DNA from 3 places in the Thalassotalea euphylliae genome. Region 2 is predicted to be linked to each of the others. Evidence: predicted binding sites of a transcription regulator. Region 2 holds the regulator's gene; each other region holds the start of a gene.
What was found. The regulator sigma-54, encoded in region 2, starts transcription at its own class of promoters, with help from an activator protein. The targets are predictions, from matches to a motif close to GTTGGCACGNNNNTNGNNT.

Region 1 (2,271 bases), 1.4 Mb from region 2:
CTGACGTGCAAAATCATCACAATCGATAGGGATTAAGCAACTATCTGCCGCAATTAAAGCAGACAGGCTGTAAAAATTCAGCGCAGGTGGTGTGTCAATGTAAATGCGGTCAAAATCATCACGCAAAGTCGCTAGTGCATCGCGTAATTTATAGATTTTGTGACGACTATCGAGTTCACTTTCAAGTTCTTTAATTCGCTCAGAGCCACGAATAATAAACAAGTTCTCGTAACTCGTTGGTTGGCAATACTCAATGATAGGACGTTTGCGTAAATGAAAGGTAATGGTCTGTTCAAATAGCGCCGCGATAGAGTCATCATCACCAATATCAAGCGCGGATAAATAAGAAGAGGTATTGCACTGCGTATCCAGATCTAACACTAAGGTACGTAAACCATCTGCAGCCGACATCGCTGCAAGATTAACAGCAAGGCTTGATTTACCTACCCCACCCTTTTTATTAAAAAGCACTCGGATCATGAACTTCCCTATCAACTCTTTGTAAGTAGTAACAATTAATACTTACTCACGTTAACAAATAATAAGCAACGTCGCTATGTCGAAAATGACTAAATAAGTTCAACTATTGCTGACAATAACCTGAGTAACGCAGCGGTGGCGGTGGTTTTATTGAAATAACCGAGTGACTAGCTGATCTGCTTTATAGCTTTAGGCAAATCAGCATTCACACTACTAGCCTTGCATTAGCTTAACGGCGAGATTTACGCACCGCGACGCCAAGTAAAACTAAACCAAGCAAGGCTAAGGTATCTGGCTCTGGAATTTCAGCACTGTTTGGGCGGCCAGCTAGGCTTGAAAAACGTGCGGTTTGACTCTCTGTGTAAAAGCCAACATGACCAGTGGTAAAGCTATTATCGGTAAATGACTGCTCTACACCACCTAAGCTAAATGAAATTTCCTCACCTGAACGTGCAACGCTAAAGCGATAATTAATATCATCTTGCCAAAACAATTCCTGCTCGAACAAGGTGCTTGAAACACCATCAACTTCTTTTACTAAAAACAGACCACTTGAGACGGAGAATCGGCCGTCTGCGCGGTCACCACGATCGTTTAAGCCACCTTGCTCCCAACCCAAGCGGTAGTGATTTCGTTCGTCCTGCCAGCCAAACACAACACCGAGAATATCGTCATCATCAAATAAATCCGAAGTCGGTGTCATAAAACCACTAAATACAAAATCACCATCAAAGATAAAATCACTAATTAAAGCGCCATTGGCATTGTTATTTTGTATTGCTTGATTGCCATTTGCACTGGTAATACCTTGCGAGCCGCCACGTGCAGGAGATTCTGCCAATGTCCACAAACTGGTATCAATAATAATATTGGCTTGCGCATTAGTAAAAGTTAGGAATAAAGATAAAAATGAAAGGCTTTTAAAAGACTTCAACATGCTACAACCTAAAACAAGTTAATTAAAAGATAAAACAATAATGTTTTCTATGTTAAACAAATAGTTAGTTTGTTTAACATGATAGTTAACATGTGCTTTAGCAAAAACAACACCATTATAAAAAACATCTAATTATCATAGAGTTAAAGTTCGACTTTTTTCTCAACAAAAGACGGTGTTAAATAATCTGACACTTACTAGTAATTATTTACTGCTCAATAACTTAAATAGTTAGAAGCCAGGTATCAGCCAGCTACCACCTAAGAAAAACAGCCGCCTTGAGTGAAGAGCACTATACTTAATAGACAGCACCTAAAGTAAAACAAAGCGCCTGAGTCAACGCAGGGCATTACCTTCAGCTAAGTATTATTAAATCAGCTAGCTGAGTTTTGCCGTAACATCGCCTGACCAAATAGGCTGGAGGTTGATACCAACAACAAGTGTTCAAACCAACATTAGTGGAAGGCTTTCGACATTGCGCACCATGAGTAATCGGCTAATAATCATACTATTGTCAGTGTTTTTTACACCGCCTGTTACTCTGTTTGCCCAAGACACTGCTTCGCATGCCGAAGGTTGTGTAGTTACCGCATCGGTATCGCCAGATTTTCCCAAAGGTTTACACGCCAAATATATGCGCTACCTCGGCCAAAAGCTCAACCTGAAAGTCAATATCAAACCTATGCCATTGGCGCGGCGAATCAAGGAGCTTGAGAAAGGCACTATCGATATCATTATTCTCAACTACCGAGAAAATCCAGCACTCACCTTTTTGCAACCCGCCTACAGCCCAATTACCGAGTACCTTTTCGTCAATCACGATGACAAAGATAAAATCACCAATTATCGGCAAC
Region 2 (2,271 bases):
GTCTTCAGGCACAAATAACGCCACGAAGATATCAACAGCGCGGTTATCAATCGCATCAAACGCCACTGGCTGTTCAGTGGTCATCAGTACTGCCACAACTTGATTCGTGCCAGTAAGGCGACCGTGTGGTATTGCAATACCATTGCCAATGCCTGTGCTGCCCATTTTTTCACGAGCCAGCAAACTTTGCAGCAATTCAAATGTTGAGTGTTCAGGGATGTGACTAGTTGCAATACTGCAAATTTGCTCGAGGATTTTCTTTTTGCTTGACAGTGGGACTGCACAGGATGTGCAGTCCTCGGTTAGTATATCTTGCAGCTTCATAGTTTAATGCTGAGTAATTTTTCCTTTGTATTTAAGGATTTGGCGGTCAAGTTTATCAATGAGCGAGTCAATTGATGCGTACATGTCTTGATTTTGTGCTGAGGCGTGAACCTCTGTGCCGTTGAGGTGAACTGTCGCCTCGGCTTTTTGGTTTAATTTTTCTACGGTAAGAACGACGTATACATTGTTGATGTGATCGAAATGTCGCTCCAGCTTTGCAAACTTAGTGTTAACGAAATCGCGTAATGAATCTGTCACTTCTACGTGGTGGCCTGATAAATTAATTTGCATAAGCTTTATTCCTCATTGCTTGAATACTTAAAGTAGACTTTTTCTTTGATTTGACGGTGGAATAGATAAGGACTCTCGGTACTTAGCTATTGTCCGTCGCGCAACATTAATCCCTTGCTCTGCTAATAGTTCCGCCATTTTGCTATCACTTAATGGTTTCGATGGAGTTTCTGCTGAGACAAGCTTTTTAATTAATGCTCTGATAGCAGTAGATGAACATTCCCCTCCATTTTCCGTACTAACATGACTAGAAAAGAAGTATTTTAATTCGAAAATACCTCTAGGCGTGTGCATGAATTTTTGCGTGGTTACACGCGATATGGTTGACTCATGCATATCAACCGCTTCTGCGATGTCGTTTAACACCATCGGGCGCATCGCTTCTGGCCCGTATTCGAAAAAGCCTTGCTGACGCTGAACAATACAGTTTGACACTTTTAGTAGCGTTTCGTTGCGGCTTTCTAAACTTTTAATAAACCATTTGGCTTCTTGCAGGTTTGAACGGATAAACTGATTATCGTCCGATGACTTCATACTTTTGGTCATCGCTGCGTATTGCTGGTTAATTGATAATCTTGGTGCTGTACTTGGATTAAGCTCAACCACCCAGCGACCATTTTTCTTTTCCACAGAAACATCTGGGATAACGTACTGATCATCACCTTGCACTACCGCATCACCAGGTCTTGGGTTTAACGACTGGATCAGGCGCAGTGCCTCGCGCAGCTGGTCTTCCTTGAGCTTGGTTTTTCGCATTATTTGACGATAGTCACGATTACCCAATAAATCAATGTGCTCGCTAATGATCAGCTTACTTTCTGCTAAATACGGTGTGTCGTTATCGAACTGATTCAATTGAATCAATAAACATTCAGGAATAGAGCGCGCTGCGACCCCAATAGGATCGAACATATTAATACGCTTTAATACCGCTTCAACTTCATCAAGTTCAACTTCTTCAAGACCTAGACTTTCCAAAATATCTTCGGCAGAAACGGTTAGGTAACCAGCATCGTCAACGGCATCGATAATTGCCATAGCAATGGCTTCATCGGTTTCACTAAAGGGTGTTAGCTCCATTTGCCAGTGCAAGTGGTCTTGAATAGAATCGGTGGTTTCACCTTGATAAACGTAGTCATCACTGCCTGCAGTGCCAATGCCTGAGCTACTTACACCTGCACTAAATGACTCATCCCAAGTGGTATCAATACTCAACTCTTCTGGAATGTCATTTTTTTCCATCGCCTCAGTAGTGCTGACCTCATCAGCGGTAGGCATAGCATCTTCAGAACCATCTGTTGTCACCTGCTCGGTCGTTGCCGTAGCAGAATAAGCATCGTCTATAGACTCGCTGTCATTACTTTCCGATGAGGCACTCGCCGACTCATCCACTTCAAGCAGTGGATTGCTCTCCAGCGCTTCTTGAATCTCTTGTTGAAGGTCTAATGTTGATAATTGTAGTAACTTGATAGCCTGCTGAAGTTGCGGCGTCATCGTAAGTTGCTGACCAATTTTTAACTGCAATGATGGACGCATTTAAGTCTAACGGTTTCCTTTTGTTGTATTCTTTTATTCAAGTAAAACGCTAATGATTTAACTATAGCGTGAATTGCTCACCTAGGTATACATCTCTTACTTGCTGATTCGCCAAAATTT
Region 3 (2,271 bases), 440 kb from region 2:
GGGTTAGTACAACAGTTGCAGAAGGCGATTTTTGTTTGCGGGCAAAAACATTTTCACGCGGGATCGCTAATAATACTTTAGCGCGTTGAATAGACTGTAACTGCTCAATCGTAAATGCCAACTGTTTTTCACGGCTGTGCTTTAAACGCTCACTTTCTAACCGTTGGCTAACACCAAAGCCCATGTCTTGCATGATAATATCTGTGCCTTCAGACGGCTCGTCAGTCAGGCCTTGGCGGGCAAGCAGTAATTTAATGTCTTGGTATTCGTCTGCGCGAACCGATATGGTGTTATTCGCCTGTTTGTAGTCAACTTGGTTGGCATCCAAGAAGTCCATTGTTTCGATAAGCTGCTGGGTAGGTAGCTTGGACAGAATGCGGTACTCTGGCTGATTGGCCCACATGATCACAAAAACAGCAATCGCTAAACAAATGGCCAATGCCATAATTAACGTTAACTGCCTTAATACATCAACATTGCCTAACGAAGCAGCAAAACCTGACTTCTGCTCTTCGACCATATCATTGTCTTGGGCGACAAGATCTGAGCCATCTGTGGTTGCCATTGCTGTGGAATTATTGTCAGCCACTTTACATCTCCGCTAATTGACTACTTGAGTGCACACTAAATTTCAGCGCGCATTATACTGGCATACTCATGATTTCTTTATAGGCTTCGACAAACTTATTTCTCACCTGCACGGTTGCTTCGAAGGCAACGCTGGATTTTTGTGCAGCTATCATAGTTTCAGCCAAGGTAACGCGATCGTCACCCATTTCAAAGGCTGTGCGTTTCTGCCCTGCATCTTGCTGCAAACCGTTCACAGTATCAATAGCTTGTTTAAAAACATTGCCAAAATCAGAAGATGAAGCGTTTACTTGCTGCATTGACTCCATCGGCATCGCGCGATTGCCTGTTGCTTGTACAGACATGGCTTGCATTTGTGCAAGTAAAGAATTTGCTTTGATATCCATGACGGTTCACCTCTGTCAAAAAACTGTTGTTTAATTCACCAACTAATTACTTACCTTGTAAAGCAAGCATAGTGCCAATCAAACAGAACAGAATTTATTAGAGTTAACCACTTGTAATTTAATCAATTAACAATGAGGTTTAGAGGAATTAGAACGACTAAACAACAATAAACTGGCGTCAAAAAGAGGTGCCACATCAGGCGATGGAATTAACCTGATGTGGCTGGTGGAATGATGGTGGAACTAACTGAAAAATTGCTAAGCAGGTACTAAATAAGTACGAAGCAAGTTTAGGCAGTTACTAGGCCGGTATTTCGATACCTGAGTCACGCATTTTGGCAATTTTGTAACGTAAGGTTCTTGGGCTGATCCCTAACCGCTCAGCCACTGCCTTTCGACTGCCTTGGCATGCTTGCAAGGTATCTAAAATAATTTGATGCTCTTGCTGCTTAAGCTCATTACCGAGTTTTTCTTCTTTTTCATGTTCAATGTCAGTAGTGACTTGAATTTGCGTGTCGAAGTTTTCAATTAATATGTCTCCCGCATTGATAAGCTGTTCAGAATGCAGAATTAGCGCCCGTTGCATCACATTATCCAACTCGCGCACATTGCCTGGCCATTGATAAGCCAGCATTTTGCTGCGCGCACATGCGCTAAACTCTGGCATTGTCTGGCCGTTGCGCTGGCTATGAATATGCGCCAAATGTTTGGCTAACGGTAAAATATCATCACGGCGCTCTGCCAGTGGCAACCAAGTTAATGGGAATACATTGAGTCGATAATATAAATCTTCTCGGAAAACGCCTTCACGAACGGCATCTTTTAAATCGCGGTTGCTAGTGGCAATAACCCGTACATCAAGCGAGATGGTTTTGCGGCCACCTAAGCGCTCAACTTCGCGCTCTTGCAGCACCCGCAGAATTTTAGCTTGTAAGCCTAAGTCCATTTCAGTGATTTCATCGAGTAAAATCGTGCCGCCTTGGGCTTGCTCGAACTTGCCTGGGCAAGCAGAAATAGCCCCCGTAAATGCGCCTTTTTCGTAACCAAATAGCGTAGCTTCCAGCATATTCTCTGGGATAGCCGCGCAGTTAATGGCAATAAAAGGCGCCTCTTTGCGCGCAGAATGATTGTGCACATATTGAGCTAGCACTTCTTTACCCGAGCCACTTGGTCCCAAAACCATCACGGAAGCGTCTGTTGTCGCAACTTTGCGAGCAAGCGTTAATAGCTCAACACTTTTGCTGTCTTTGGCAATCGGCTCTTGCTTGCTAACAGCAGAAATAGGCACATATTGACT

Region 1: DXX94_RS14110 (PEP-CTERM sorting domain-containing protein) is a predicted target of sigma-54. The motif match lies at 1,653-1,671, and genes of this name have one in related genera.
Region 3: fliE (flagellar hook-basal body complex protein FliE) is a predicted target of sigma-54. The motif match lies at 1,035-1,053, and genes of this name have one in related genera.

What each region holds. Positions count from the first base shown of each region.
Region 1 is NZ_QUOT01000001.1:3,198,670-3,200,940, reverse strand. It holds gene DXX94_RS14115 (ParA family protein) at 1-480, opposite strand, end outside; gene DXX94_RS14110 (PEP-CTERM sorting domain-containing protein) at 710-1,417, opposite strand; gene DXX94_RS14105 (substrate-binding periplasmic protein) at 1,935-2,271, shown strand, end outside.
Region 2 is NZ_QUOT01000001.1:1,759,766-1,762,036, forward strand. It holds gene ptsN (PTS IIA-like nitrogen regulatory protein PtsN) at 1-324, opposite strand, end outside; gene hpf (ribosome hibernation promoting factor) at 328-615, opposite strand; gene DXX94_RS07920 (RNA polymerase factor sigma-54) at 643-2,151, opposite strand; gene lptB (LPS export ABC transporter ATP-binding protein) at 2,213-2,271, opposite strand, start outside.
Region 3 is NZ_QUOT01000001.1:1,316,338-1,318,608, forward strand. It holds gene fliF (flagellar basal-body MS-ring/collar protein FliF) at 1-589, opposite strand, end outside; gene fliE (flagellar hook-basal body complex protein FliE) at 642-974, opposite strand; gene DXX94_RS05840 (sigma-54-dependent transcriptional regulator) at 1,276-2,271, opposite strand, start outside.